2 regions of the Acidovorax sp. 107 genome follow, and region 2 is predicted to be linked to the other one. Evidence: riboswitches for the same ligand, from Rfam matches in the RefSeq annotation. Region 2 holds a riboswitch; the other holds the start of a gene.

Region 1 (14,992 bases), 3.3 Mb from region 2:
GGACCACTGGTGCCAGCAGCACACGGGCCAGCCATTTGACAAGGACGGGGCCTGGGCCGCCACGGGCCGGGTGCTGCCGGACCTGCTGGCCGCGTTGCTGCAGGAGCCGTATCTACACAAGGCGCCCCCCAAGAGCACAGGGCGCGACCTGTTCAACCCCACCTGGCTGGCCGCGCACCTGGAGCCCTTTGCGCAGGCCGCTGCGGCCGATGTGCAGGCCACTTTGACCGAATTCACCGCAAGCGCTAGTGCAATATGCGCCAATAGCTATCCAAACAATAGCAGAACCCTGGCAGTATGCGGCGGTGGCGCGCTCAACGACCAGCTCATGCGGCGGCTGCAGGCCGCCTGCCCGTCCCTGCAGGTGGTGGCCACCGATGCGCTGGGCCTGCCCGCCCTGCAGGTGGAGGCCGCCGCGTTTGCCTGGCTGGCGCGCCAAGCGCTGGAAGGTGCCCCAGGCAACCTGCCCAGCGTGACGGGCGCCGTGGGCCCTCGCGTCCTGGGCGCGGTATACCCGGCCTGATTCGTCGGGTCTACAAGCCTTGGGCAGGGCGATCAGCCGTGGTCCCCGGCATCGACCGAGGCGCCAGCCTGGGTGCCGGACCGGTCTTGTGGCGACAGTTGCCAGAAGATTCCGGCTGAAGCCACCGTGATCAGTCCCATGCAGGCGAATGTGGCCTGAAAGGCTTGCAGGGTCTGGGCAGTGCCCGTGGGCTGGAAGAAATCGGTGAACGCCGCCAGCACCGCACCCGCCGCAGCCACTCCCATGCCCATGGCCACCATCTGCACCATCGACAGCAGGCTGTTGCCGCTGCTGGCCATGTCGTGCCCCAGGTCCTTGAGGGTCACGGTGTTCATGGCTGTGAACTGCAGCGAGTTCACCGCGCCAAACACCGCCAGCTGCAGCACATGCAGCCACAGCGGCTGCGAGGGCGCAGCCAGCCCGAAGCTGGCCATGGTCAGGCCCACCAGCAGCGTGTTACCCACCAGCACCTGGCGGTAGCCAAAGCGGGTGATCAGCGTGGTAGTGAACCGCTTCATCGACATACCCGCCACCGCCACGGGCAGCATCATCATGCCCGCCTGCAGCGGCGAATAGCCCATGGTGACCTGCAGCAGCAGCGGAATCAGGAACGGCATGCACGAGCTGCCCAGCCGGGCAAACAGGTTGCCCAGCAGCCCGATGCGCAAGGTATCCACCGAGAACAACCGGGGCGAAAACAGCGGGTCGGGCCGCCGCGCCGCGTGCAGCCAGTAGGCCACCAGGCTGGCCAGCCCGAAGATCATGAGCACCAGCACACTCGCCTGCCGCAGCCCCAGGCTGGCCAGCCCATCCAGTGCCAACGACAGCGCCACCATGCCAAAGGCGAGCATCAGATAGCCCGCCAGGTCAAACCGCGCCACCGTCGGCACGGGCACCCCCGGCATGTAGCGCATAGTGGCAGCACAGCCCAGCAGGCCCACCGGAACATTGATCAGAAAGATCCAGTGCCAGGAGGCCACTTCGACCAGCCAGCCCCCCAGGGTAGGACCAATCAGCGGGCCGATGAGCCCGGGAATGGCCACAAAACTCATGGCCTGCAAGAACTTCTCGCGCGGGAACGTGCGCAGCACCACCAGCCGCCCCACGGGCAGCAGCAGCGCGCCCCCCAGCCCCTGGAGCACCCGGGCGGCCACCAGCTGGGTGAGGCTGTGCGACAGCGCACAGAACACTGAGCCCGCCACAAAAAAGACAATGGCCAGAAAGTACACCCGGCGCGCGCCAAACCGGTCAGCCACCCAGCCCGACGCCGGGATGAGCATCGCCATGGCCAGCGAATACGCGACCACCACCGACTGCATGCGCAGCGGGCTTTCGCCCAGGCTCAGCGCCATGGCAGGCAACGCGGTGTTGACGATGGTGGCATCCAGCGTCTGCATGAAGAAGCCGACGGCCACCAGCCACAGCAGCACTTTCTGAGAGGGTTCCTGGTGCATGGGTTGCAAGGCTTTCAAGGGGAAACAACAGAACCATTGGCATGAAAAAACCGCCCGAAGGCGGTTGTTTCATTCAGGGTGCAGGTCTTTGCCTGGCACGGCGCCCCTCAAGCCGAGAAGCTCGATCCGCAACCGCAGGTGGTGCTGGCGTTCGGGTTCTTGATGACGAACTGAGCGCCTTGGAGGTCTTCCTTGTAGTCGATCTCGGCGCCGACCAGGTACTGGTAGCTCATGGCATCGATGAGCAGCGACACACCGTTCTTGGTCATGGTGGTGTCGTCTTCGTTGGTGATTTCATCAAAGGTGAAGCCATACTGGAAGCCAGAGCAACCGCCACCCTGCACAAACACCCGCAGCTTCAGGTCGGGGTTGCCCTCTTCGGCAATCAGGTCCGCCACCTTGGCCGCCGCACTGTCAGTGAACAGGATGGGGGCGGGCATTTCGGACTGGATGTTTTCGGCAACTGCGCTCATGGGGTACTCCGGGTTCAGGGTTTGCAGGGAATACTACTGCAAAGCTCTCGGGAATTCAGGTCACTGGCTGTTTGACGCTAACTTCAGTGGGGGCTTTTCCTCGATCAGCACGGCCATGGGAATCAATTGCCCGGCGATCACGGCGCCCTGGTGCATCTCCAGGGCCTTGTAGTGCACATTGCCCGTGATCTGCGCCTTGGGCTGCAACTCGAGCAGTTCGCGCGCATGCACGGGGCCCAGCACCTGGCCGTTGATGATCACATGGTCGGCGTGCACCGCCCCCTCGACCCGCGCGGTTTCGGAGATCACCAGGATGCTGGGCTGGTCCGCCACAGCCCGGATATCGCCGACCACATCACCGTCAATGCGCATGCCCTCGGCAAAATGCACATGGCCCTCGATCTTGGTGCCCTGCGCCACCAGGCTTTTGATGGGCGGCTGCTTTTTACGCGAAAACATGGGGAGGACTCCTGGAAGAGCAAGCAGGCCTTCAGGCCCACTTGCGGATTGAAGGGTCGCCAGATCGTGCAGTGGCGATGGGCGGCGCAGGCTGCCTTGGCGAGTGCGTCAGGGCCTTGCGGAGGCGTTATCACCACCGCCACGCTATTCGATGGCCATGGTCTGGCTGGTGCGAACGGTGGTGCCCTCCAGCACGCGGGCGGTCACGGTTTTTACCACGGCCTGGGGGGGCAGATCGAGCACGCCCTCGATGCGGCGGTACTGCCTGACCTGCAACGGTTGCCCTTGGGGCGGCTGGGTCTGCGACCAAGGCTTGCCATCCAGCGTGCCCGCCAGCACCAGCTCCAGTCGCCCGTTGAATTCCGGCGCATTGCGGGCCGCCTGGATCACCAGCACCTGCCAGCGCAGTTGCATCCCGCCCAGCACCTCGGCCTGCAGCGCGCGAATGGCCAGCCCATCGGTCTTGGCCGCAGGGATCAGCTTTTCAAAGAAGCCCAGGTCCTCTCGGAGCGTGCGGTTGTCGGTTTCGAGCTGGCGCACCTGGGCCATCAGGCTCTCCTTGGCCGCGCGCTCCGTCGCCAGCAGGCTCTCGGCGGTCAAGGCAACGGTCTGGCGCTCCTGGCCTTCTTCGCGCAGGCGGCTGATCTCCGCCTTCATCTGTACCACTTCGTCGCGCGAGACAGTATCGAGCCCCGCAATCGACTTGCCAAACTCAAAGGCCCACAACGCCACGGCGGCGCAAAAACCCGTCACCACGGCCAGGGCCAGCCACCGAAAGGGCCACGGCAAGGCGCTGCGGATGGCCACCCGGGGGGCGCTGATGGTCAACCGACGGCGAAGCAGGCGAAAGCGCATAGGCTCGACAGGCGGGCCATGGAAGGCCTCTCCCCAAAGAAAAGAGCGCACCATAAACGAAAAAACCGCCCGAAGGCGGTTTTTCTCTGTAAAGCACCCACTGGGAGTGCCTTGCAGGGGATGCTGCCCAGGGCAGCATCCGGCAGGGCCATAGCTTAACGCTTGGAGAACTGCTTGGCGCGGCGTGCGGAGTGCAGACCGACCTTCTTACGTTCGACTTCACGCGCATCGCGGGTCACGAAGCCGGCTTGGCTCAGGACGGGCTTGAGGGATGCGTCGTAATCGATCAGGGCGCGGGTGATGCCGTGGCGGGCAGCGCCAGCTTGGCCGGATTCACCACCACCGTGCACGTTGATCTGGATGTCGAAGGTTTCGACATGGTTGGTCAACGCCAGGGGTTGCTTGGCAATCATGATCGAGGTTTCGCGGCCGAAGTAGGACTGGATGTCCTTGCCGTTCACCGTGATCTTGCCAGAGCCTTTTTTCAGAAACACGCGGGCGACGCTGGACTTGCGACGGCCGGTGCCATTGTTCCATTCACCAATCATCTCAAGGCTCCTTAGATTTCCAGCACTTTGGGCTGCTGGGCGGTGTGGGGATGCTCAGCACCACCGTACACCTTGAGTTTCTTGATCATCGCGTAGCCAAGGGGGCCCTTGGGCAGCATGCCCTTAACAGCCTTTTCCAGCGCGCGGCCGGGGTGCTTGGCTTGCATGTCGCGGAAGTTCGTGGCCGTGATACCGCCGGGATAACCCGAGTGACGGTAGTACACCTTGTCCAGGGACTTGGTGCCGGTGACCTTGAGTTGGGCTGCGTTGATAACGACGATGAAGTCACCGGTATCGACGTGAGGCGTGTAAATGGCCTTGTGTTTGCCGCGCAAACGGAGAGCAACTTCGCTGGCTACTCGTCCGAGGACCTTGTTGGTCGCGTCAACCACAAACCACTCGTGCACGACCTCAGCGGGCTTTGCGCTGAAAGTAGTTGTCATGAGTTTTCTCTTCAAAAGAGGGTTTGGCGGGTCCTTTTCCACGGTCGGTGCTTCTCTGAAGGAAGCCTCTTAGGTGGCAAGAAGTCTTCGCCGCGGGACCACATAAGCGCTGCGAAGCCTTCCATTATACGAACGAGCCATACTTTCACGCAAGAGCCCCCTGCGACTGCCCTCGGGTGCCCGGTGCGGCTGGGGCAGTGTTCCGTGCCGACGGCTGGTTGAAATCCGTGGGATTTTTGGCTACTGCAAGCCGCCAAGCCCAGCGACACCTGCAGGTATCGGGCCAATTGGGAACGCAGCCTGTGCCGAAAAGACGCGGGCTTCGGCGCCGGATGGCGCGCAACACCCCCGTTAATTCGGCGTCTGGCGGCGGCGCTGCTCCTCGGCCTCGTAGCGGCGGCGGTTTTCCACGCAGACGGTTTGATTGGCCTGTGACGGCTTCTGGCATTCCTGGTGGATACACATCGGGCGGGCCAGGAAGTTGGCGTCGGCGCAGACCTCTTGCGGGGAGGGTTGCCGGGGCGGCGGCGCAGGGCGGGGCTTGGGCTCGGCCACCACAGGCGGCGGCGCAGGCACGGGCTCTTCATGCACCACGATGGGCGCGGGCGCAGGCTCCGCACCGGTGCGCTTGGCGGCTCGCGGCGTCACCTTGGGTGCAGAGGCCGCTACAAAGGCGGGGGCAGGCAAGGCGGCAGAGGCTGTGCTGGCGGTGGCAACCGCGCTCAGCTGGGCCGCGGCTTGCACATCGCTCCCGCCGACGACAGGTGCAGAGGCCTCCGTCAGCGGCGTATCAGCGGGGGCAGCGGCTGCAGGCCGCTCCGCCATCTCGGTGATGATGTCGTCGCGGGGCGGCTGGCGGCCTTGGCTCCAGCGCCAGCCCGCTCCGGCCACTACGGCGACCAGCGCCGCCACCACAATGCCCGCCACCAAGGACGACCGCCGTGACGATGGAGCAGCCTTGCCACTGCCGCGCACTGCGTCACGCGCCAAAGGCTCAGACCGTCTGTCGGCAGCGCGCGGCCCGCCCACACCCGGGGACCGGTGGTGCGGCAGGTCTTCAAAACGCGAATCGTCGTCGGCCGCCACGGTGTCGCCGGCATCGATGAACACCGTGTCTCCGCCATCGGCCGCCACCGTATCCGGGCCGGCAAGCATGACCGTGTCCGCGCCAAAGTCGTCGCCGGGGCGACTGGCATCCGATGGCGCAACCGCCGCAGCCACATCCGCATGCCTGGCCGGCACCTCGCCCCCGATCTTCGGGGACGAAGTCACGTCCACGGTGGGTGTGGGCACGCCGGGTCCGGGCTGGTCGGCAGGCTCCACCCAGATATCGCCCAATTCCGCGCGGAAGTCGAAATGCTGCACGTCTTCGGGTGCCGAGGTCATCTCCATGGTCTGGAGAAAGGCATCGATGCTCTGCGGCCGGTCCTCGGGCCGCAGGGCCAGCGACTGGGCAATCGCCGCCACAAAAGGTGCCGAATATTCCACGCCAAACTGCCGCTTGACGGTTTTGGCAATGCGGGAGAACGACACCATGCGGTCGCGGATGGAACGCAGCGTGGCAGGCAGGGGCGTGTCGTTGGCAAGGCAGCCGTGCATGACGGCCGCCAGCGAATACAGGTCGCTCCAAGGCCCCTGGCGCAGTTCCTCGTCGCCATCGGAATACTGCTCGATGGGGGCGTAGTTCACCTTGAGCACGGCCGTGTGCTTGCGGTCCTGGTCGTTGATGGCGTGCCGGGCGGCACCCAGGTCCAGCAGCACCGGCGGGCCGTTGTCCTGCAGGAAGATGTTGTCGGGCGAGATGTCGCGGTGCAGCGTGTTGCCGTCGTGCAGCACGCGCAGCGCGTCCAGCACCGACCACAGCAGCTTGCGCAGCCAGATCTCTGGCGGGGGTGTGCGCATCTGGGCACGCGCCTGCTTGAACGTCATGCCCGAATAGAGCGGCATGACCATATAGGCCGTGTTGTTGGCCTCCCAGAAGCGGAAAACCTTGACCAGCGACGGATGGTCAAACTGCGCCAGCAGGCGGGCCTCACCCACAAACGACACCAAACCAGCCTGGAAGGTCTGCTGGTCGGACGAGGACCGCACCCACAGCGATTGCCCCTCGGCCCGCCCGGCCAGTGCCGAGGGCATGTATTCCTTGATGGCCACCGCCCGGTGCAGGGAGTGGTCAAACGCCTTGTAGACCATGCCAAAACCGCCCACCCCCAGCAACGCGAGGATCTCGAACTCCGCCAGGCGGGTGCCGGGCGGCAGCGCATCGACATGGCTGACACCACTGGCGGGGGCTGTGCTGGAGCTTGCGGTCATGGGCAGGAGACGGGGCGGGCTGGCAATGTCAAAAGCAAATAATCAAGAAGGGCGACGGCGGAAAGCGGGCCCAGTGCAGGCGCGATCATGAAGCATGGCCGCCCCGGATATGGCAACAAATGGCTAACAAAGGGCCGCCTGTCTGCCAAAAACATCACGTCCCCCGCCACCGCGTGCACCCCCCGATTGTGCCGCGCCGGGACAGGGGCGCCGACCCTTTGCACAACACAGTCGTTACCATTGGGCCATGTTCAGTTATCGCCACGCCTTCCACGCAGGCAACCATGCCGATGTGCTCAAGCACACCGTCCTGATTGCCGCCTTGCAACACCTTACCGAGAAAGACGCGGCGCTGACCGTGCTGGACACCCATGCAGGCGCGGGGCTGTACCGGCTGGACGGGGACTATGCCAGCACCAGCGGCGAAGCCGCCGACGGCGTGGCCCGGCTGTTTGCTCCAACCACGCCTGCCCTCACCCCAGCCCTGCAGGCCTACGTGGACATGGTGGGCGACTTCAACCAGGGCAAGGCGCTGCGCGTGTACCCCGGCTCGCCCTTCATCACCCAGCGCCTGCTGCGCGACCACGACAAGCTCAAGCTGTTCGAGTTGCACCCCACCGACCTGCGCGCGCTGGCCGGCAACGTGGCCCAGCTAGAGGCTGGCCGCCAGGTCGCTGTGCTGCACGAAGACGGTTTTGAGGGCATCAAGAAATTTTTGCCCCCACCTGCCCGACGTGCCCTGGTGCTGTGCGATCCCAGCTATGAAATCAAGAGCGACTACGCCAAGGTGCTCGACATGGCGGCCGACTCGCTCAAGCGCTTTGCCACCGGCACCTATGCGTTCTGGTACCCCATCATTCCGCGCCCCGAAGCCCACGACCTGCCCCGCCGCCTGAAGACGCTGGCCACCAAGGCGGGCAAGAGCTGGCTGCACGCCACGCTCACCGTCAAGTCGAGCAAGATCACGGAAACCGTCACGGGCGATACCAAGCGCCCCGGCCTGCCGGCCAGCGGCATGTTCCTGATCAACCCGCCCTACACGCTGAAGGCTGCACTCAAAGACGCCCTGCCCCAGATGGCCGAGCTGCTGGCGCAGGACAAACACGCGACCCACACGCTCGAATCGGGCGGCTGAGCGGCCCTGTAGACCCTCCTTCTGCCGGGCGTCAAGGCGCCGGGCAATCCTTGTCGTCGTCCTGAAGGGCAAACAGCTCCACCGGCTTGAGCCCCAAGCCGACCATGCCCAATGCCTCCGCAGCGCCCCGGCTCAGGTCGATCACCCGGTTGCGGGTGTGCGGCCCGCGGTCGTTGATGCGCACGATCACCGTGCGCCCCGTGGCCTGACTGCGCACGCATACGCGTGAGCCAAAGGGCAGCGTGGGGTGCGCGGCTGTGAGCGCACGCATGTCAAACAACTCTCCACTGGCGGTACGCCGCCGGTGGAACTGCGCCCCGTACCACGAGGCCAGCCCCACCTCATCCGCCTCCAGGCTGAGCGGCGACCCGCCAGGAGTGCTGGGCTCCGGTTTGGCGGGAGGATCGATCAGCATCGCCTCCCCCGGCACGGACAGCAGGTTGGGGGCCAGCGCGTCCGGCTCTGCCTGCAGCCCTTGGGCGTGCGCAGCCGCGAGGGCGCTGCACAACAGCCACAGGCCGAGCGCCGTGCGCACAAACAGCCCCCGGGCCAGCACGCGCAGGGCGGCGGGAGGCCGGGCGCCCCCTGCCATCAGATCCCCAGCCGGCGACAGATCTCCAGCGTCGCGGCGCTTTGGTTCATCGTGTAGAAGTGCAGCGCGGGCACCCCAGCACTGCGCAGCTGGTCGCACAGGTCGGTCACCACATCCAGGCCAAACGCCTTGATGCTGGCGGTGTCGTCCCCAAACGACTGCAGCCGCAGGCGGATCCAGCGCGGGATCTCGGCGCCGCAGGCGTCCGAGAACCGCATCAGCTGCGTGGAGCTGGAAATGGGCATGATGCCCGGCACCACCGGCACGTCAGCGCCCAGGCGATGCGCGTCCTCCACAAAGCGAAAATACGCGTCGCTGTTGTAAAAATACTGGGTGATGGCAGAGTCCGCCCCCGCCCGCACCTTGGTCACGTAGGCCTGCAGGTCCGCCTCGGGCGACTTGGCCTGAGGATGCACCTCAGGGTAGGCCGCCACCTCGATGTGGAAGTCCCGGCCCGTTTCGGCCCGGATGAAGGCTACCAGGTCGCTGGCGTACTGGAACTCCCCGCCCACACCGTAGCCGCTGGGCAGGTCGCCGCGCAGTGCCACCAGGCGCTTGACGCCCATGGCCTTGAGGGTGGCCAACTGCTCGTGCACCGACTGGCGCGTGGCCCCGATGCACGAAAAATGCGATGCAGCGCCCACGCCTTCGGACAGGATCTCACGCACCGTGCCGAACGTGCCTTCTTGCGTGGAGCCCCCTGCGCCATAGGTCACCGAACAGAAGTCCGGATGCAGTGCATACAGCTGCTGGCGCGCCACGCGCAGCTTGTCGACCCCTTCGGGCGTCTTGGGCGGGAAAAACTCGAAACTCACCGGGAACCCGGTGCCTTGCGTGTGGGCTGCATTCATGCGGCTCTCCTTGCGTGTACAAAAAATTCCCGGTTGCCGTCGCCACCCTGGATCGGGCTGTCGATCCACGCCTGCACCTCCAGGCCCAGCGTGGCGCAGCAGTCGCGGATGCGCTGCTCCACCACCGCATACAAGGACTCGTCGCGCACGATGCCGCCCTTGCCCACCTGCCCCGGCTGCAGCTCGAACTGGGGCTTGACCAGCATGACCAGGTCACCCTGGGGCGCCAGCAAAGGCACCAGCGCAGGCAGCACCAGGGTGAGCGAGATGAACGACAGATCGCCCGTCACCAGCGCAAAGCTGGGCGTGATGTCCACGTCGGCGCACTCGGGCCGGCGGCGGCGTTCCACGGGCAGCGTGCCCTGGGCGCGCTGCGCGCGCTCGGTCTTGAAGGCCTCAATGTCCTGGTCCTTGGCATCGTCGCTGTCGTCGTACGCCTCGTCCACCAGGCCGCCGTTGCGCATCCAGCTGTAGGGCGCCTCGGGCTGGGTCTCGTTGTCTTCTTCGGGCACGATGACTTCGGACAGGGCCAACTCACAGGCCTGCACCAAGGCGTCGGCCGTGAGCGAGCGGGCGTTCACGCCCTCCACACACACCACGCGCAGGTCGTTGCGCAGCCGGTCGTGCAACTGGGCGTGGCCTACATCCACGCCAATCACCTGGGCGGCGCCCTGCTGCAGCAGGCAGTCGGTAAAGCCGCCCGTGCTCTGCCCCACATCCAGGCAACGCAGGCCGGCCACCGGCAGACCCAGTGCCTTGAGCGCGCCTTCGAGCTTGAGCCCGCCGCGCGAGATGTACTTGGCTTCTGCATCGTCCAGCAGCTGCACCTCGGCCACCGACGGGATGTCGTCGCCGTTCTTCACCACCTTCTGCCACGTCGCCAGCGGCGACAGGCGCCACTGCACCCCCGAGGCAATCAGGCGCTGCGCCTGCGAGCGCGTGGCAGCGTGGCCACGTTCCACCAAAAACACATCTGCGCGCATCGCGCCCATCCTTTTTGAGTCAAATCGGCTGGTAGCGCTATTGAATCAAGCGCCAACAGCTATCAATTTATGAGCAATCAGACATTGCTCAGCATCACGGCGCCAGACCACCCTGCGCGCGCCCCATCGCCAGGGCGCGCAGCACCGGGATCAGTAGCGGTAGGTGTCAGGCTTGTAAGGGCCTTGCTTGGGCACGCCGATGTAGGCGGCTTGCTCGTCGGTCAGTTCGGTCAGCATGGCGCCCACCTTCTTGAGGTGCAGGCGCGCCACCTTTTCGTCGAGGTGCTTGGGCAGCACATAGACCTTGCCGTTTTCGTAGTAGTCGCTGTGGGTGAACAGTTCGATCTGGGCAATGGTCTGATTGGCAAAGCTGGACGACATCACGAAGCTGGGGTGGCCCGTGCCACAGCCCAGGTTCACCAGGCGGCCCTTGGCCAGCAGGATGATGCGCTTGCCGTCCGGGAAGATCACGTGGTCCACCTGGGGCTTGATCTCTTCCCACTGGTACTGCTCCAACGTAGCGACCTGGATTTCGTTGTCGAAGTGGCCGATGTTGCAGACGATGGCCTGGTCCTTCATGGCCAGCATGTGCTCGTGGCGGATCACGTCCTTGTTACCGGTGGTGGTCACAAAGATGTCGGCCTTGTCGGCGGCATATTCCATGGTCACGACCTTGTAGCCTTCCATTGCGGCCTGCAGGGCGTTGATGGGGTCGATCTCGGTCACCCACACCTGGGCGCTCAGGGCGCGCAGGGCCTGGGCGCTGCCCTTGCCCACGTCGCCGTAGCCAGCGACCACAGCCACCTTGCCAGCGATCATCACGTCGGTGGCGCGCTTGATGCCGTCCACCAGCGACTCACGGCAGCCGTATAGGTTGTCGAACTTGGACTTGGTCACCGAGTCGTTCACGTTGATCGCACGGAACATCAGCGAACCCTTGGCCGACATTTCCTTCAGGCGGTGCACGCCGGTGGTGGTTTCTTCGGTCACGCCGATGATCTGCGCGATCTTGCGGCTGTACCACGTCGGGTCCACCGCCAGCTTGGCCTTGATGGAGGCGAACAGGCAGGTTTCTTCTTCGCTGGTGGGGTTGGCGATCAGCGAGGCGTCCTTCTCGGCGCGCTTGCCCAGGTGCATCAGCAGCGTGGCGTCACCGCCGTCGTCCAGGATCAGGTTGGGGCCTTCGCCTTCAGTGCCTGCGGGGCCAAAGTCAAAGATGCGGTGCGTGTAGTCCCAGTATTCGGCCAGGGTCTCGCCCTTGATGGCGAACACGGGCGTGCCAGCAGCAGCAATCGCGGCCGCGGCGTGATCCTGAGTGGAGAAGATGTTGCACGATGCCCACCGCACGTCGGCACCCAGCGCCTGCAGGGTCTCGATCAGCACGGCGGTCTGGATCGTCATGTGCAGCGAACCGGTGATGCGCGCACCCTTGAGCGACTGTTTGGGCGCGAATTCTTCGCGGATGGCCATGAGACCGGGCATTTCGGTCTCGGCGATGCGGATTTCCTTGCGGCCCCATTCGGCCAGGCCGATGTCGGCAATGATGCAGTCGGTGTTGACCGGGGCGTTGACGCGTGCGTTCATGATGGTGTGCTCCAAAGCATGTTTGAAAAGCCACTGCGCGCAGGGGATGGTCGATACGACTCATCGCACGCGAAGTGGATGAGCGTCGTTGCTAGATGACTCCGAGCCTCACGCCCCGCCTTTGCTGGGGACGCTGCAACGCTCCTCGGATCGGTGGATTATAAAAGCAAGTGCTCGCCCGACGCTACGCCACCGGGGGAATCTATCCCCGACCTTATACGGAACAGTAAAATCCCGCGACTGCCGATCTAGCGGCCTCCCGCAGGCCCCGGCCCGAAGATTCTTGTGCAGGGCACGCTGCCCCGCCCCATCCCATTCAGGAACCCCTGTGTCCTACGCCCCAGAAACCCGGCGCCGCCGCACCTTTGCCATCATTTCCCACCCCGACGCCGGTAAAACGACGCTGACGGAAAAGCTGCTGCTGTTCTCGGGCGCCATCCAGATCGCCGGCGCCGTCAAGGGCCGCAAGGCCAGCCGCCATGCCACGTCCGACTGGATGGAAATCGAAAAGCAGCGCGGCATCTCGGTCGCCAGTTCGGTCATGCAGATGCTGTACCGTGACCACGTGATCAACCTGCTCGACACACCCGGCCACAAGGACTTCTCGGAAGACACCTACCGCGTGCTCACCGCCGTCGATTCCGCCCTGATGGTGATCGACGCGGCCAATGGCGTGGAAGCGCAGACGCGCCGCCTGATCGAGGTCTGCCGCCAGCGCGATACACCCATCATCACCTTCGTCAACAAGATGGACCGCGAAGTGCGCGACCCGCTGGACATCATGGACGAGGTCGAGCGCGAGCTGGGCATGCCCTGCTGCCCCATGACCTGGCCCGTGGGCCAGGGCAAGAGCTTCGGCGGCATCATCAACCTGCGCACCAAGACCATGACGGTGTTCGAGTCCGGCAGCGAGCGCCGCCCGCAGGACTTCGAGGCCATCCCGCTGTCTGACGTAGACACACTGCGCGCGCGCTTCGGCGCCGAGTTCGACGCAGCCATGGACAGCATGGAGCTGGCCACCGGCGCCTCCCCCGCCTGGGACCACGAGGCCTTCCTGGCTGGCAAGCTAACCCCCGTGTTTTTCGGCTCCGGCGTGAACAACTTCGGGGTGATGGAAGTGCTGGACGCCCTGGTGGACATGGCCCCGCCGCCCGGCCCGCGCGTGAGCACGCTGGAAGTGAACAAGCAGCCCGTGGTCAAGACCATCCAGCCCGAGGACGAAGGTTTCTCCGGCGTGGTGTTCAAGGTGCAGGCCAACATGGACGCCAACCACCGCGACCGCATCGCCTTCGTGCGCGTGGCTTCGGGCAAGTACATGCCGGGGATGAAACTCAAGGTGCAACGCACCGCCAAGGAGCTGCGCCCCACCTCGGTCGTCACCTTCATGTCCCAGCGCCGCGAGGCGGTCGAAGAAGCCTACGCGGGCGACATCATCGGCTTTACCACCCACGGCGGTGTGCAGCTGGGCGACACCATCACCGACGGCGCCAGCCTGCAGTTCACCGGCCTGCCCTTCTTCGCGCCCGAAATGTTCATGACCGTGGTTCTCAAGAACCCGCTGCGCACCAAGCAGCTCCAGCAGGGCCTGGCCCAGCTGGGCGAGGAAGGCGCGATCCAGGTCTTCAAGCCCGATGCCGGCGGCAATATGCTGCTGGGCGCCGTGGGCCAGCTGCAGTTTGAAGTGGTACAGCACCGCCTGAAGGCCGAGTACGACGCCGACGTGCGCCTGGAAGGCTGCCAGTACACCGGCGCGCGCTGGATCACTGCGGACAACGCGGCCGACCTGCGCGCCTTCACCGACGCCTACCCGCTGCGCCTGGCGCACGATGCGGCGGACACGCTGGCGTATCTGTGCACGTCACCGTATGACGTGCGGCTGGCGCAGGAGCGGTTTCCCAAGATCCATTTCCATCCGCTGCGGGAGCATGCGGGGTTGGCGCTCGGCAATGCCAATTGAGCCAATGAGCGGCGATAACACAACCTGGGGCTCGCAATTGCCCTTCCCTTGGCGACCATTCGTCTCGTTCGCCAGCATGCTGGCGTTAATATATGGCAGCTGGCTACTGGCATTCTGGCCTGGAGTGCTCGGCGAAGACAGCCTTGCTGTCCTGCTCGAGATCGAACATCCAGCGAACCAGCATTCCGGCAAACCAGCACTGTGGTATTGGTTTGTAAGGCTTTGCTATGAAGGCACGCGCCGGGTTGAGGTACCGATTGCCATCCTGATGGGACTGGCGGTGCTTGTGTTTTCACGGATTCTGGCTTGGTACTGGCAGCAGGGCTTACGCAAGAGCTGTGTAGCGCTTCTGTTACTCGTCTGTGCCACTCCGCATATGGTGTATTTCGCAGGCACCCTGTACCCGGACGGATACTACGCCATAGCAGTCGCCGGCTTGCTGTTCGAGTTGTGGCTGGCCGTGAAGACAGGCCGAATGAGCACGGCAGGACTGCTGGTCACCGCGGCCACCCTGCCGTTTGCCGCGTTCGCAAGGCCCAACGGCATCATCTTCTTGGCCCCGGTAGCGATTGCACTGCTGTGGGTCGACCGACGCAGCCGAGTGTGGATTGCAGTCATCCTACTGACATCCATCGGCCTGAACATTGTGGCTACCCAAACGCGCCGCGACATCCCCAGCCACGGGGTGCTCTTTCCATTGGCCATCTTCGAGACAGCCAATTTCCTTCAACCCCGTCCCATGAATCTTTGGACGAGCAAGCCCCGCGTGCTCCCCGATACGGTACAACTGCTGCAACGGCGAGGGATTTATGACCAAGTAGT
Region 2 (14,992 bases):
ATCCGTCCATCCGCCGTGGCCGCAAGCGGGGGTAGGCGCCATCCCACACCCGGCGAGAAAAGCGGCAGCGCCCAGAGTTTCAAAGGTGACAGCGCCGGTTTTACACCGGGCGGGTGCGGGGCTAGCATGAAGCGCTGACCAATCGACCTGCACGGCGGCCACCGCCGCCTTCCCCGCCCCCCTTCACCCCACCCGGCGCGCCACGAGCCACCGGGACCCGGGATCGGGCATTCATTCACCTTCACCCTCTCTCTGCACGAAAGCGTTTTCTCCATGAGCGTCAAGCAACTCTTCGATCTCACCGGCCAGGTCGCCCTGGTCACCGGCGGCTCGCGCGGCCTGGGCCTGCAGATGGCCGAAGCCCTGGGCGAAATGGGCGCCAAACTCGCCATCACCGCGCGCAAGGCCGATGAGCTGGCCGAGGCCAAAAAGCACCTGGAAGGCATGGGCTACGAGGTGCTGACCGTGGTGAACGACCTGCAAAAGACCGAGGACATCCCCGGCCTGGTGGACCAGGTGGTCGAACGCTTTGGCACCATCGACATTTTGGTCAACAACGCGGGCGCCACCTGGGGCGCCAAGGCCGAGGACTACCCCGACGCCGCCTGGCACAAGGTGATGGACCTGAACGTGAGCGCGCCGTTCTTCCTGTCGCGCGAAGTGGGCAAGCGCTGCATGATCCCGCGCGGCAAGGGCTCGATCATCGTCACGGCCTCGGTGGCCGCGCTCAAGGGCACGCCCCCGGGCATGAACACCATTGCCTACAACACCTCCAAGGCCGCCGCGCTGCACTTTGCGCGCACGCTGGCGTCCGAATGGGGGCACTACGGCGTTCGCGTCAATGCGATCTGCCCCGGCTTCTTCCCCAGCAAAATGGCCAGCGGCCTCATCGAAAAGCTGGGCCCGGCAATGATCGAGCGCACGCCGCTGCGCCGCATTGGCGGCGAAGAGGACCTCAAGGGCGCGGTGGTGTTTCTGGCGTCCAACGCCTCTCGGCACATCACGGGTGAAAGCATCGTGGTGGATGGTGGCGCTAGCTTGATTTGAGCCCCCTGAGGCGCTGCGCGCCTTCCCCCTCAGGGGGACGACGGCCTTGGCTGCGGGGCGGCCCTTGCTGGCCGTCCCTCGCCTGAGTTGTGCCCTGTTTTGCCCGGCCTGTACCCCGCACGAATCAACCCAGAGTTCCGTATCCCATGTCCGACCGCCACCTCGCCCACTGGCCGCCCGGCCTGTCGCGCCACCTCACGCTGCCGCAGACGCACCTGTTCCACAACGCCGAGGTGTCGGCCGCGCGCTACCCGGACAAGCCTTTTCTGGTGTTCTACGACACGCTGGTGACCTTCCGCCAGTTCCAGCAGCAGGCCGAGCACATCGCAGGCTTCTTGCAGCAGGTGTGTGGCGTGAAGGCGGGCGACCGGGTGCTGCTGTACATGCAGAACAGCCCGCAGTGGATTCTGGCGTTCTACGGCATCCTGCGCGCCAATGCGGTGGTGGTGCCGGTGAACCCCATGAACCGCACCGACGAGCTTCGCCACTACGTGCACGACAGCGGCGCCACCGTGGCCTTTGTGCCGCAGGACCTGCACGCGCAGGCGCAGCCGCTGGTGGATGCTGCTGGGAGCGAAGGCAAGCTGAAGCACCTGATCGTGGCCGCCTACAGCGACTACCTGCAGGTGCCCACCGACCTGCCCGTGCCTGCTTTCGTCAGCGCACCGCGCCAGGCGATTGATGCCCCCGGCGTCACGCTGTGGAGCGACATGCTGGCGCAGCAGCGCTCCCCCGGCCCCATCACCACCGGACCCGACGACCTGTGCGTGATGCCCTACACCTCGGGCACCACGGGCCACCCCAAGGGCTGCATGCACACGCACCGCAGCGCCATGAGCACGCTGGTGGGCGGAGTGCAGTGGTTTGCGCGCACGCAGGATTCGACCTACCTCGCGGTGCTGCCGCTGTTCCACGTCACCGGCCTGTCGGGCAGCATGAACGGGCCGCTGTTTGTGGGCGCCACCGTGGTCGTGCTGCCGCGCTGGGACCGTGACGCGGCTGCCCAGCTCATCCAGCGCTACCGGGTCACGATCTGGCAGGCCATCTCGACCATGGTGGTGGACTTTCTGGCCAACCCGCGCATCGCCGACTACGACATCAGCAGCATCCAGGCCATACGCGGCGGCGGCGCGGCCATGCCCAAGGCCGTGGCGCAGCAGCTGAAGGACCTGACCGGGCTCGACTATGTGGAGGGCTACGGCATGTCTGAAACCATGGCCGCTACCCACATCAACCCGCCGCACCGCCCTAAGCCGCAGTGCCTGGGCATCCCGGTGTTCGACGTGGATGCGCGCGTGGTGGACCCGGCCACGTTCGCCGAACTGCCCCCGGGCGAGATTGGCGAGATCGTGGTGCACGGCCCGCAGGTCATGCGGGGCTACTGGAACAACCCGCAGGCCACCGCCGACAGCTTTGTGACGCTAGACAGCAAGCGCTTTCTGCGCACGGGCGACCTGGCGCAGGTGGATGAGGACGGCTACTTCTTCATGGTGGACCGGCTCAAGCGCATGATCAATGCATCGGGCTTCAAGGTCTGGCCCGCCGAGGTCGAGGCCATGATGTACGCCCACCCCGCCATCCAGGAGGTGTGCGTGATCGCGGCGCACGACGAGCGCCGGGGCGAGACCGTCAAGGCCCTGGTCGTGCTGCGCGACGCCTTCCAGGGCAAGGTGAGCGAGCAGTCCATCATCGACTGGAGCCACGAACACATGGCCGCCTACAAAAGCCCGCGCATCGTGCAGCTGGTGGACAGCCTGCCCAAGTCCGGCACGGGCAAGGTGCAATGGCGCGAACTGCAAGAGCAGGAACGCAGCCGCGCGGCCAATGCGACGCCCTGAAACCCGCATTCAAGGTCTGCCAGATTTGCTCTGTTTTTGATAGCTGCCAGCGTAATTTGCACTAGCGCTACCGGCCAAAATTACCTCAAAACCCACTTCCACCCGCCATGAACCCCACCGCCCTCGCCCGCCTGCGCTCCGTGCTGCAAACCCATGTGGACCAGGGCCTGCTGCCCGGTGCCGTGGCCCTCATCCACCACCGGGGCCACACGGTGCTGCACACGGCGGTGGGCCACCAGCGCCCGCCCAGCGCCGAATCGGCGGTGCCCGCCATGGCGCCCGACACGGTGTTCCGCATCTATTCCATGACCAAGCCCATCGCCTCGCTGGTGGCGATGATGCTCATGGAAGAAGGCCGCCTGCTGCTGTCGCACCCCGTGGCGCACTACCTGCCCGCCTTTGCCGGCCAGCGCGTATACGACGAAGCCACCGGCACCACCGCCCCCGTGCAGCGCGAGGCCACGGTGCACGACCTGCTGCGCCACACCGCCGGCCTGAGCTACGCATGGGAGGCCGGCACCGTGCCCGACGCCTACCGCGCCGCCCGCATTGGCTCGCGCCGCCACAGCAACGCCGATCTGGTCGCGGCGCTGGGGCCCTTGCCCCTGGTCCACCAGCCCGGCACCTGCTGGGAATACAGCCGCGCCACCGACGTGCTGGGTGCGGTGCTGGAGGTGATCGAGGGCGAAAGCCTGGGCGCCATCCTGCTGCGCCGTGTGTTTGGCCCACTGGGTATGCACGACACGGGCTTTTCGGTACCGGCCGCGCAGCAGCACCGCCTGGCCGAAGCCTTTGAGCGCGACCCGCAAACCGGCCTTGGCATGCCGCTGATTGAGGTGACCGCGCCGCCCGTGTTCGAGTCGGCCGGTGGCGGGCTGGTGTCTACCGCCAGCGACTACGCGCGCTTCTTGCAGCTCATGCTGGGCCGGGGCACCGCCCCCGGGCCCGACGGCCCCAACGGCCTTGGCGCCCCTGTTCGCCTGCTGGGCCGCGCCACGGTGGACTTCATGACCGCCGACCACCTGGGCAGCCTGCCCGTGGCGGGCGACATCCTGCCCACCGGCTACGGCTTTGGCCTGGGCGTGGCCGTGCGCACCGCCACGGGCCAGGCCACCCGCCCCGGATCGGCCGGGCACTACAGCTGGAGCGGCCTGGGCGGCACCTTCTTTTTTGTGGACCCGGCAGAAGACCTGTTCGCCATCCTGCTCACGCAGGCGCCCGGCCAGCTGCGGTATCTGTGCGAGCTGTATCCGGCGTTGGTGTACGCAGCACTGTGATTCGGACACCGCCCTGAGGAGCTTCGCGCCACGGGGCTGCCCCCAGAGGCGGCAGCTCTTCAGGCCGTCCAAGCCTGCGCAGGCAGGCTCGGAGCCGCGGCCCTCAGCCCCCGCTCTCGCGCTGCGCGCGGGCAGGGGGACGACGCCCTCGCTGCGGTGCGGCCCTTGCTCGGCGTCCACTGGTCTGGGTCGCGCCAGTTGCGAAGGGCGTGCCGGACATGCGGTGCGCGGGGGCAGGCTTACACTCGGCCTCCAGTCACGGCACGCGACACAGCTCCACCCGCAGTGCGCAAGCCCGTCCCCCAGACCTCTTTCTTGAACCTATGCAGATTCGCTGCGCACTGGTCGGCATGCCCGGCTCGGGCAAATCCACCGTCGGCCGGCAACTAGCCCACCGGGCGGGCGTGCCCTTCATCGACCTGGACCACCGGCTGGAACAGACCCTGGGCACCACCATCCGCAGCTTCTTCGAGGCCGAAGGCGAAGCCCGCTTCCGCGACATCGAGGCCCAGGTGCTGGCCGACGTGGCCCGCCAGCCCGGCGGCATGGTTCTGTCCACCGGCGGCGGCGCTGTGCTGCGCCCCGAGAACCGCGAGGTGCTGCGCCAGTTCGGCAACGTGCTGTACCTGCGCGCATCGCCCGAAGAAATCTACAAACGCGTCAAACACGACAAGACCCGCCCCCTGCTGCAAGGCGGCAACCCCATGGACAAGCTGCGCGACCTTTACGCCCAGCGCGACCACCTGTACCGCGAGACGGCCCACTACGTGATCGAGACCGGGCGGCCGTCCGTGCACACGCTGGTCAACATGGTGATGATGCAGTTGGAAATGGCGGAGAGTGCGGGTGGGGCGGGGTCGCACTGAAGGACAAGGCAGTGCGGGGTCCGGGCGCGGTTTAAGACTTATCGATTCAGACAACCAACGGCAGATAGTAGCCACGAGCAGTCATTGCTAGAAAGCGAAAGCAGACATCAACGCCAATGGCGTCCAGAAGCCTACCAAGCTAGATTTCATGTTCGTGGTCATCCACGTAGTAAAAGTCAAGATCCAGCGCTAACCCTAGTTGAGCAGCTTTACGGACTTGTTCGCGGTCGAAGTGCATCCCGTGCCCGCTTGGCGGAAAGTAGCCCACGCACTGCAAAGTAAGGTCGTGCTCAACCCATAGCTGTCGGAGATCCGATGCTTTAGGCTGCAGCCGATGTAGAAGTGCGGCAATGTGCTCCGCTAGAGGACTGGTGTCGTCAAGGCCGCTATTCATTCGCCAGCTCATTGAGCTTCGCATCCTCCCGTTGCGCAGATTGGTGTCACCAACATTCCACGCTTCTGAAGGTCTTAGGCCGAGCAACGCTGTCACTTCCTCATGCGTGCCCGGCCCCGTGACATGAAAGTAGGCGTACTCACGGGTCGTAAGTGGTGGGGATGTCATGAGCTGTGTGTGGGACGGTGAAAATCCGCAAAAACCGGCTAACTTCAGTAGGCAAACTATAGCTAGGAACTGGCTGGGTTCAGGACACGAGCCGCCCTGTGATGAATCAATGATCGCTTTGCAGTGCTCTGATTCACTGTCGCCTTCGGGCCCATTCCAGCCTAGTCACAAAGGTCCAAAGCGGCACCACACAAACTGCCAAAATCTCGGCTCCACCCCGCTCAGCCCGAGCCCCCTCCCGCCCCTAACAGGAGCACCTATGTCCCCCAAAGCCACCCTCTGCCTCTGGTTCAACGGCACGGCGCTAGAGGCGGCGACGTTCTACGCGGCCACCTTTCCCGACAGCGCCGTGGGGCGGGTGATGCATGCGCCCGGCGACTACCCCGCAGGGCACCAGGGCGATGTGCTGACGGTGGAGTTCACGGTGCTGGGGATCCCGTGCCTGGGGCTGAACGGCGGTCCGGCCTTTACGCACAGCGAGGCGTTCTCGTTTCAGGTGGCGACAGAGGACCAAGCCGAGACCGACCGGCTGTGGAACGCGATTGTGGGCAACGGCGGGCAGGAGAGCGCTTGCGGCTGGTGCAAGGACCGGTGGGGCTTGTCGTGGCAGATCACGCCACGGGTGTTGACCCAGGCCATCAACGACCCCGACCGCGCAGCGGCCAAGCGGGCCTTTGACGCGATGATGGGCATGCGCAAGATTGATGTGGCGGCGATTGAGGCGGCGTGGCGCGGATGAGGGGGTCGCAGGTTTTTGCACTTTGCCCAGTGCATTTTTCTGACTCAAAACACTGCCTTGCGCCTGTCCAGTAATCTTTGTCTGCTATCTATTCAATAGCATTTACCTGCCGCGCCCCACCACCGGCGCATGCCGCGCCATCAGCTCCGCCACCCAATCGATGAACACCCGCACCTTGGCGCTCACATGCCGTTGGGGTGGGTAGGCCACGTACAGCGGCATGGGCGCAAGCGCCCAGTCCTGCAGCAGGGCACCAGCTCGCCGGTGGCCACGTGGGGGCGGGCCATGTAGTCAGGCAGCCAGAGCACGCCCAGGCCCGCGAGGCCTGCGGCCAGGTAGGCGTTGCCGTCGTCCACGGCGCAGATGTCGTGGCCCTGGGCGCGCACGTGTTCGGTGCCACGGCGCATCTCGAACGGCAGGGGCTGGCCAGTGCGTGCCCATAGAAAACCCACGGTGCGGTGGTGCGGGCCTTCCAGCGCCTGCGGGTGCTCGGGCGCGCCCGCGCGCTGCAGGTAGCTGGGGGCGGCGTACACGCGCAGTTGCAGGTCACCCACATGGCGCGCGACGAGCGCGGGGTTGGTGAGGGGGCCGCCACGCACCACGCAGTCCACGTTGTCGCCCACCATGTCCACGGGGCGGTCGCTCACGCCCATGTGCAGGAGGATGTCGGGGTACTGCGCGTGGAACGCGGGCAGCGCGGGGATGAGGACCAGGCGCGCCAGGGGGCTGGGCACATCCACCCGCAGGCGGCCCCGGGGCGCAGCGGCGGCGGTGGAAACGCTGGCGTCGGCGTCGTCCAGGTCGGCCAGCAGGCGCACCACGCGCTCGTAGTACGCGGCACCATCGGGCGTGACCTGCACGCGCCGGGTGGTGCGGTGCAGGAGCTTCACGCGCAGGCGGGCTTCGAGCTGCTGCACCAGCTGCGTGACGGTGGTGCGGCTCAGGTGCAGGGTGAGGGCGGCCTTGGTGAAGCTGCCGGATTCCACAACGCGGGCGAAGGCCTGCAGGGCGTCAAAACGGTCCATGGCATGTAGGTCGTTGGGGCATGTTGAAGCAGCGACACGCCCACCATTGTTTGGCGATCAGGAACAGTGGTGCGCAGATTAGCCTGTTTATCAGAACAACGCACGCTTCTACAGTGCCTGCATCGCAACCCTCTGCCCTGCAGAACGAAAGGATTTCCATGCCCCAACGTGATGTTGTCTTCCCTGCAGGCCGCCAGGCGCTGTACGAGCGCAACCGCTATTCGCCCGCCGTACGTGCCAACGGTTTCTTGTTTGTCTCCGGCCAGGTGGGCAGCCGCGAAGACGGCTCGCCCGAGCCCGACCTGGCCGCGCAGGTGCGCCTGGCGTTCAGCAACCTCAATGCCGTGCTGCAGGCTGCGGGCTGCACGTTTGATGACGTGGTGGATGTGACGATGTTTGTGGTCAACCCCGAGGCGAACTTTGCAACCGTCTGGGGCGTCGTGCCCGAGTTCTGGGGCGAGGCGCCCTACCCCACGCTGACGGGCATCGGGGTGACCTGGCTGTATGGGTTTCAGTTCGAGATCAAGGTGATCGCAAAGCTGCCGGACAGCGAGGGCTGATGGCCCCGAGAAATTTGAATCAAATAGGCTGCTGGTGCTTTCACGACAAGCCCCAACAGCTATTTATTTCATAGCATCATAAGTTGGGTGCCAGCAACCGCTCCAGCACCTTCTCGTCCATGCCCCGGCGTTTTGCCATGTCGTGCAGCTGGTCTTCGCCGATCTTGCCAACGTTGAAATACACCGCATCGGGGTGGCCGATGTAGAAACCGCTCACGCTGGCCGCAGGCATCATGGCCAGGCTCTCCGTCAGGGTCATGCCGATCTCTGCGGCGTTGAGCACGCGGAACAGGTCGGTCTTGGCGCTGTGGTCCGGGCAGGCCGGGTAGCCAGGCGCGGGGCGGATGCCCTGGTACTTCTCGGCAATCATGTCGTCGTTACTCAGCGCTTCACCGGCAGCGTAGCCCCACAGGTCGGTGCGCACGCGGTGGTGCAGGCATTCGGCAAAGGCTTCGGCCAAGCGATCGGCCAGGCTCTTGAACATGATGGCGGAGTAGTCGTCCAGCGCGTCGATGAAGGCTTTTTCCTTCTTCTCCACACCTAGGCCCGCCGTCACCGCGAACAGGCCCGCGTAGTCGGCAATGCCGCTCTCCTTGGGCGCCACAAAGTCGGCGAGACACCGGCTGGGGCGGGTCACACCGTCGATGGTGTGCTTCTCGGCCTGCTGGCGCATGCCGTACCAGGTCATGGCGACTTCGGTGCGGGTGTCGTCGGTGTAGAACTCGATGTCGTCTTCGTTCACGCTGTTGGCGGGCAGCAGCGCCATCACGCCGCTGGCCGTGAGCCACCGGCCTTCGATAATCTTTTTCAGCATGGCCTGGCCGTCGGCAAACACGCGCGTGGCTTCCACGCCCACCACCTCGTCGGTCAGGATGGCAGGGTACGGGCCGGCCAGATCCCAGGTCTGGAAGAACGGGCCCCAGTCGATGTACTTGGCCAGCTCGGCCAGATCGAAGTTCTTGAACACGCGGCGGCCCAGCGCGCGCGGCACGGCGGGCTGGTAGGCCGACCAGTCCACGGGCGTCTTGTTGGCGCGGATCTTGGCCAAGGGCCACAGGGGCGTGGCTTTTTTGTTGGCGTGCTGGGTGCGCACCTTGTCGTAGTCGGCGTTCAGCTCGTCCACATAGTTCTGCACGCCATCGCCCAGCAGGCTTTGCGCCACGCTCACGCTGCGCGAGGCGTCGGGCACGTAGACCACGGGGCCTTCATAGTGCGGTGCGATCTTGACGGCGGTATGCACACGGCTGGTGGTGGCGCCGCCGATGAGCAGCGGGATCTTCTTGACGCGGAAGTGGTCGTCCTTCTGCATCTCGCCGGCCACGTACTGCATTTCTTCGAGGCTGGGCGTGATCAGGCCCGACAGGCCCACGATGTCCGCCCCCTCAACCTTGGCGCGCGCCAGAATCTCGTGACAGGGCACCATCACGCCCATGTTCACCACCTCGAAGTTGTTGCACTGGAGCACGACGGTGACGATGTTCTTGCCGATGTCGTGCACGTCGCCCTTGACGGTGGCAATGATGATCTTGCCCTTGGTCTTCACGTCACCGCCCGCGGCTTCGAGCTGGCGCTTTTCTTCTTCGATGTAGGGCAGCAGGTGGGCCACGGCGCTCTTCATCACGCGAGCGCTTTTCACCACCTGGGGCAAAAACATCTTGCCCGCGCCAAACAGGTCGCCCACCACGTTCATGCCGTCCATGAGCGGGCCTTCGATCACGTGCAGCGGGCGGCCGCCCTTGGCAACGATGGCTTGGTAAGCCTCTTCGGTGTCTTCGACGATGAAGTCGGTGATGCCGTGCACCAGCGCGTGGGAAAGGCGCTCGCCCACGGTCTTGGGGTGCTCGGGCGTGCCGCGCCATTCGAGCTTCTTGCTCTCGTCCTTGGCGCCGCTCTTGGCGGTTTCGGCGATTTCGACCAAGCGCTCACCCGCGTCGGGGCGGCGGTTGAGCACCACGTCTTCCACACGCTCGCGCAGCACGGGCTCCAGGTCGTCGTACACACCCACCATGCCGGCGTTGACGATGCCCATGTCCATGCCGGCCTTGATGGCGTGGTACAAAAACACGGTGTGGATGGCCTCGCGCACGGGGTCGTTGCCACGGAAGCTGAACGACACGTTGGACACACCGCCCGAGACCTTGGCGCCCGGCAGGTTCTGCTTGATCCAGCGCGTGGCCTCGATGAAATCGACCGCGTAGTTGTTGTGCTCCTCGATGCCGGTGGCCACCGCGAAGATGTTGGGGTCGAAGATGATGTCTTCGGGCGGGAAGCCCACCTCATCGACCAGCACGCGGTAGGCGCGCTCACAGATCTCGATCTTGCGGGCGTAGGTGTCGGCCTGGCCCACTTCGTCAAACGCCATCACCACGGCGGCAGCGCCGTAGCGCTTGACCAGCCGCGCCTCGTGCTTAAACTTCTCCACGCCCTCTTTCATGCTGATGGAGTTGACGATGCCCTTGCCCTGGATGCAGCGCAGTCCGGCCTCGATCACCTCCCACTTGGAGCTGTCCACCATGATGGGCACACGGGCGATGTCGGGCTCGGACGCGATGAGCTGCAGAAACCGCACCATGGCGGCCTTGCTGTCCAGCATGGCCTCGTCCATGTTGATGTCGATGACCTGCGCGCCGTTTTCCACCTGCTGGCGCGCCACGGCCAGGGCCTCTTCGTACTGGCCGTTCAAGATCATGCGCGCGAACGCCTTGGAGCCGGTGACGTTGGTGCGCTCGCCGATGTTGACGAACAGCGTGCCCTCGCCAATGGAGACGGGCTCCAGGCCGGACAGCTTCATGGGGGGCAGGGACGGGGCAGACGCGGACATAGGACTCACCTGTGCAGGGGCAGCAGAAAAACAGGTGAGCGTCGTTGCGGTGGGGCTTGAATAGCTTTTGGAGTGCCCAAGCCTGACGGCTTCACCATGGCGGTGGGGCCGCTGCAACGCTCCTTGGGCAAGGGCTAGATTTTACCGGGTGATACGAGCAGGCGTTCGCCGCATCAGCGCACGGGCAGGAATTGCAAGAAGCTGCCGCCCACGATGCCCTGCACATAGCTGATGGCGGCGCGGCGGTACTTTTCGGTGGTAAAGGCGGCCAGCAGGTCGAGCCGCGCGATGATCTTGCTGAACTCGCGCTCGAAGCTCAGGTTGCGGCCCTGGGCGCCGATCTCGTCGGCCAGCAGCAGGGGCTGGCCCTGGGCGTTGCGGCGCTGCGCGAGCAGCCACACGGCGGTCTCGACGTTGCGTGCGGCGTTGTAGAGGTGCTGGGCGTCCATGCCGTCGAGCAAGAAGAACTCCGTCTTGCCGCCGTGGGCGGTGATGATCATGTCGGCCGTGGCATGGATGAAGGCCGCCACGCGGTCGCCCACGAACTCGGGCGCCAGCGCCTGCGCCATGGCGGCGATGTCGCGGCGGCCCTGCAGCGGGGCCCAGGGCTGGCGCTGCAACACGGCGGTGCGCAACTGCTCCAGCGCCTGCTCTCGGCTGGTGGCGGTGCCCTTGCGCCATTCGGCGGGGTTGCGGCGGTAGAGCTTGTCGGCCAGGCGCAGCAGGCCTTCCAGGTTCTCTTGCATGGCCAGGGTGGCCATGCGGTTGGCGTCGGACTGGGCCATTTCCGCGGCATGGGTGGGCGCCCCATTCACCTCGCCGCGCGGCGTGGGAGCGTTGCTGGCACAGCCTGCCAGCGCGCAGCAGGACACCGCCACGCCAGCCCACCGGCCCGGCAATCCCCGCAGCAGCAGCAACAACAAAAACGGCCCTCTCATGGGGCCGATTATGGGTGGCGGCTGAGCGCCCCTGCCCGTCGCCGAACGGCGGTTGACATTGTTTGAAGAAGCGTGGCCTAGGCTGTTGTTACGACGCCGCCATGGCCGATGCGGGCAGGCCGAACAGGTGGTCAAACACCCAGTTGAAGACAAAGGTGTAGCAAAGGAAGAACACGATGAGCCCCAGGTCCATCACGAACGCGTGCCACAGGCTCACGCCGAACCACCAGGCAAACAGCGGCACCAGCGTGAAGACCAGGCCGCCCTCGAACCCGATGGCGTGCGCCACGCGCCGCGCCACGCTGCGCCCGCGCACGGGCTGGCGCGCCTCCCAGCGCTCGAACGCCCAGTTGAAGACGATGTTCCAGACGATGGCAATTGCCGAGGCCGCCACCGCCACCACGCTCGAATGCCCCGCACCCTGGCCCGTGAGCAGCGCCAGACCCACCGTGGCGGCGCCAATGGCGATCAGCTCGTACAAGGTCACATAGATCAGGCGGCGCTTGACGCCTTGCAGGCCAAAAAGAGTCGGTGTCTTGTCCATGGCCGGTACTTTATATTCGCTGCACTGACACATAAAGTCAGCTTATTTCAGTTTTATTGATAGATCAAACCGCCATGGCCTTCAACTCCGACAGCGTGCAGGTGTTTCTGACGGTGCTCGACCACGGCTCGTTCTCGGCCGCCGCGCGGGCGTTGTCGCGTGTGCCGTCGGCCGTGAGCATGACCATGGCCCATCTGGAGGCCGAACTGGATGTGCAGCTGTTTGACCGCAGCGGGCGCGAGCCCCGCCCCACCGCCGCCGCCCGCGCGCTGGAGCCCCAGGCCCGGCTGCTGGCGGGGCAGCTGCAGCAGCTCAACGCCCAGGCCTTGGCGCTGACCCAGGGGCTGGAGGAGCGGCTCACGCTGGCCATTGCGCCCGAGCTGCTGGCCGCGCGCTGGACGGAGGCGCTGGCGGCACTGGCACAAGAGCACCCGCTGCTGCAGATCGAGGTGCTGGCCGCGCCGCAGGTGGATGCGCTGGCACTGCTGCACAGCGGCCGCGCGCAGCTGGCGCTGGTGTTTGAGCGGCCCAGCATCGACGGGCGCGAGGGCTTTCAGGAAGTGGGCACCGAAACCCTGGTGGCGGTGATGGCGCCACAGCACCCGGTGCTGGTGGCCGCCCGCACTGCGGCCCAGGCGCGCGGCGCCCCGCCTGAAGACGCCATGCTGCGCGAGGAACACCTGACCACCACACGCCAGATCGTGGTCGCAAGCCGCGACCTGGCACAGACCGACCCGCGCTTTGTGTTTGCCCGCCACCACTGGCGCACCGACAACCACCTGGCCGCGCTGGGCCTCATCGAAGCCGGGATGGGCTGGGGCTGGCAGCCGCGCGCGCTGGTGCAGTCGCGCATCGAGGCGGGGCGGCTGGTGGAGATGCCGTTCGAGAATCTGAGCAACGGCGCCGCGCTGTGGGTGGACGTGGTGTGGTCCAAGGAGCGGCCGCTGGGCCTGGGCGCTGCGCGGTTTGTGGCGCTGATGCGGGACCAGCGCGCGTTGGAGGTCGAGCTGGCGTGAGTTACGGCCTTTTTGGGCGGTAGCGCCAGTCGATCATGCCTCTGCAGCTACTGAATTCATAGCATTGCTTTTGACGGTGGGCCAGGGGTAGTGCCGACTCTCGCCGTCCTCGGGCACCCACAGGCGGTGCGCCCACCCGCCGCGCTGCGCCAGGGCGCGCACCTGGGCGCGGGTGGTGGGGCAGTGGTCCAGGGCCTCCAGGTGGTTGACCACCACCGCGCCGGTCGTCAGCGCGGCGGCCTGCGCGACCTCCGCAGCATCCATCAAGATATCCGCGCCCAGGTCGAACTGGGCGCCACCGGCGGGCAGCACGGCCACATCGGGCCGCAGGTGCTGCAGGCAGTCGCGCACTGGGGGCGTCAGCACGGTATCGCCTGCCAGGTACACGCTGGGCTCGCCCGGCAGCTCCAGCAGGTAGCCGTGGCCATGCTCCATGAAGCGCGCCACCCAGCCCCGGCCGTGGGTGCAGGCCACGGGCGTGACCTGCCCGCCTAGCGCAAAAGGCTGGCGGCCCTCGCCCGCCAGCGGCAGCACCTGCAGGCCACGCTGCGCCAGGTAGGCGGCGTCGTGCGGCATGCAGAGGACGGGAATCTGGCGCTCGCGCAGAAACTGCTTGCCCGCGCGGTCCAGGTGGTCAAAGTGCCCACGCTGGCAATGGGTGATGAGCGCATGGGTCACGCGCTGCAGCGCCGCGTCGGCCTCGGGGGGCAAGTCCACCAGCGGGTTGCGCTGGCGCCGGGTGCCCAGGTAGCGCAGCGCAGGCAGGCTGCCCCGGGGCGCGAGCATGGGGTCCACCAGCAGGCCGACAGGGCGGCCCGCGTGCGGGAACTCCAGCAGAACGGTGGCGTTGCGCAATTGGGTGATGAGCATGGGGTGCTTTCAGTGGGAGGAGGTGCTGCCATTGTTGAAAAGCAGGCCTTCCGCGAAAATGGCGCAGATTGACAATTTCTTGCGCCTTTGTGCCACTCATGGTTTCTCCAACATCCGTACCCCAGCCGCCCCTGCGCGTGGCACTGCTGCTCTACCCGGGCTGCATGCCCGCCGGCCTGTTTGCGGCGGCAGACATGGCACGCGCCGCCAACCTGCGTGCGCAGGCCAGCGTGATGGACATCTGCTGGGCGGGGGTGGACCTGTTGCCCGTGCCCACCTGGCAGGGCCCCCCGCTGGCCCCCACCGTGGCGCTGCAGCAGGCTGAGGCCGATGTAGTGTTGGCGCCGGGCCTGTGGCTCTCGTCGGCCGACCAGCTGCAAGGGCCGCTGCAGCAGCTGGCCCCGGTGGTGCAGGCCTTGCGCGCGCTGCCCCGGCGCACGCAGGTGTGGAGCTACTGCGCGGGCGTGGTGCTGGCGGCCGCCAGCGGGCGGCTGCGCGGCCAGGGGGCTACGGCCACCTGGTGGTTGCGTGCCGCGCTGGAGCAGCAGTTCGCGCAGGTGGACTGGCGCTTTGACGAGCCGCTGGTGGCCGGCCCCACCGCCACCACGGCCGCCGGGGCCAATGGCTACCTGCCGCTGATGCTGCACGCGCTGGCCGCTCGCCTGTCACCCCAGGCGCTGACCGACCTGCAGGAGCTGCTGATGCTGCCCCGCCCCCGCACGGCGCACCCGGCATTTGCCGGGCATGACCTGATGACGCTGGCAGACGCCGACCTGCGCCGCGCCATGCTGTGGGTGCAGCGCAGCCCCGCCGCCGATCTGCGGCTGCCCGCGCTGGCCCAGGCGCTGGGCCTCTCGCCCCGCACACTGGCGCGGCGAGTGCAGGCCCA

Evidence for each region. A riboswitch is a leader RNA that binds a small molecule or an ion and turns the genes downstream of it on or off. The one in region 2 is predicted to bind S-adenosylhomocysteine.
Region 1: linked by a shared signal. The riboswitch ahead of ahcY (adenosylhomocysteinase) and the one ahead of metH (methionine synthase) in region 2 are both predicted to bind S-adenosylhomocysteine.

Annotation. Positions count from the first base shown of each region.
Region 1 covers NZ_QBTZ01000001.1:77,784-92,775, reverse strand. The annotation lists gene C8C99_RS00425 (anhydro-N-acetylmuramic acid kinase) at 1-523, shown strand, start outside; gene mdtD (multidrug transporter subunit MdtD) at 556-1,977, opposite strand; gene erpA (iron-sulfur cluster insertion protein ErpA) at 2,085-2,450, opposite strand; gene C8C99_RS00410 (polymer-forming cytoskeletal protein) at 2,511-2,909, opposite strand; gene C8C99_RS00405 (DUF6776 family protein) at 3,054-3,764, opposite strand; gene rpsI (30S ribosomal protein S9) at 3,920-4,312, opposite strand; gene rplM (50S ribosomal protein L13) at 4,324-4,755, opposite strand; gene C8C99_RS00390 (serine/threonine-protein kinase) at 5,107-7,068, opposite strand; gene C8C99_RS00385 (23S rRNA (adenine(2030)-N(6))-methyltransferase RlmJ) at 7,316-8,203, shown strand; gene C8C99_RS00380 (septal ring lytic transglycosylase RlpA family protein) at 8,235-8,795, opposite strand; gene metF (methylenetetrahydrofolate reductase [NAD(P)H]) at 8,795-9,646, opposite strand; gene C8C99_RS00370 (TlyA family RNA methyltransferase) at 9,643-10,629, opposite strand; gene ahcY (adenosylhomocysteinase) at 10,780-12,213, opposite strand; S-adenosyl-L-homocysteine riboswitch at 12,287-12,366, opposite strand; gene C8C99_RS00360 (peptide chain release factor 3) at 12,542-14,170, shown strand; gene C8C99_RS00355 (hypothetical protein) at 14,175-14,992, shown strand, end outside.
Region 2 covers NZ_QBTZ01000001.1:3,400,576-3,415,567, reverse strand. The annotation lists gene C8C99_RS15895 (SDR family oxidoreductase) at 274-1,047, shown strand; gene C8C99_RS15890 (long-chain fatty acid--CoA ligase) at 1,194-2,885, shown strand; gene C8C99_RS15885 (serine hydrolase) at 2,993-4,162, shown strand; gene C8C99_RS15880 (shikimate kinase) at 4,486-5,028, shown strand; gene C8C99_RS24430 (DUF4279 domain-containing protein) at 5,168-5,590, opposite strand; gene C8C99_RS15870 (VOC family protein) at 5,850-6,329, shown strand; partial or broken gene C8C99_RS15865 (LysR family transcriptional regulator) at 6,432-7,354, opposite strand; gene C8C99_RS15860 (RidA family protein) at 7,513-7,914, shown strand; gene metH (methionine synthase) at 7,991-10,744, opposite strand; S-adenosyl-L-homocysteine riboswitch at 10,765-10,866, opposite strand; gene C8C99_RS15850 (hypothetical protein) at 10,909-11,673, opposite strand; gene C8C99_RS15845 (PACE efflux transporter) at 11,762-12,217, opposite strand; gene C8C99_RS15840 (LysR family transcriptional regulator) at 12,292-13,233, shown strand; gene C8C99_RS15835 (MBL fold metallo-hydrolase) at 13,267-14,103, opposite strand; gene C8C99_RS15830 (GlxA family transcriptional regulator) at 14,202-14,992, shown strand, end outside.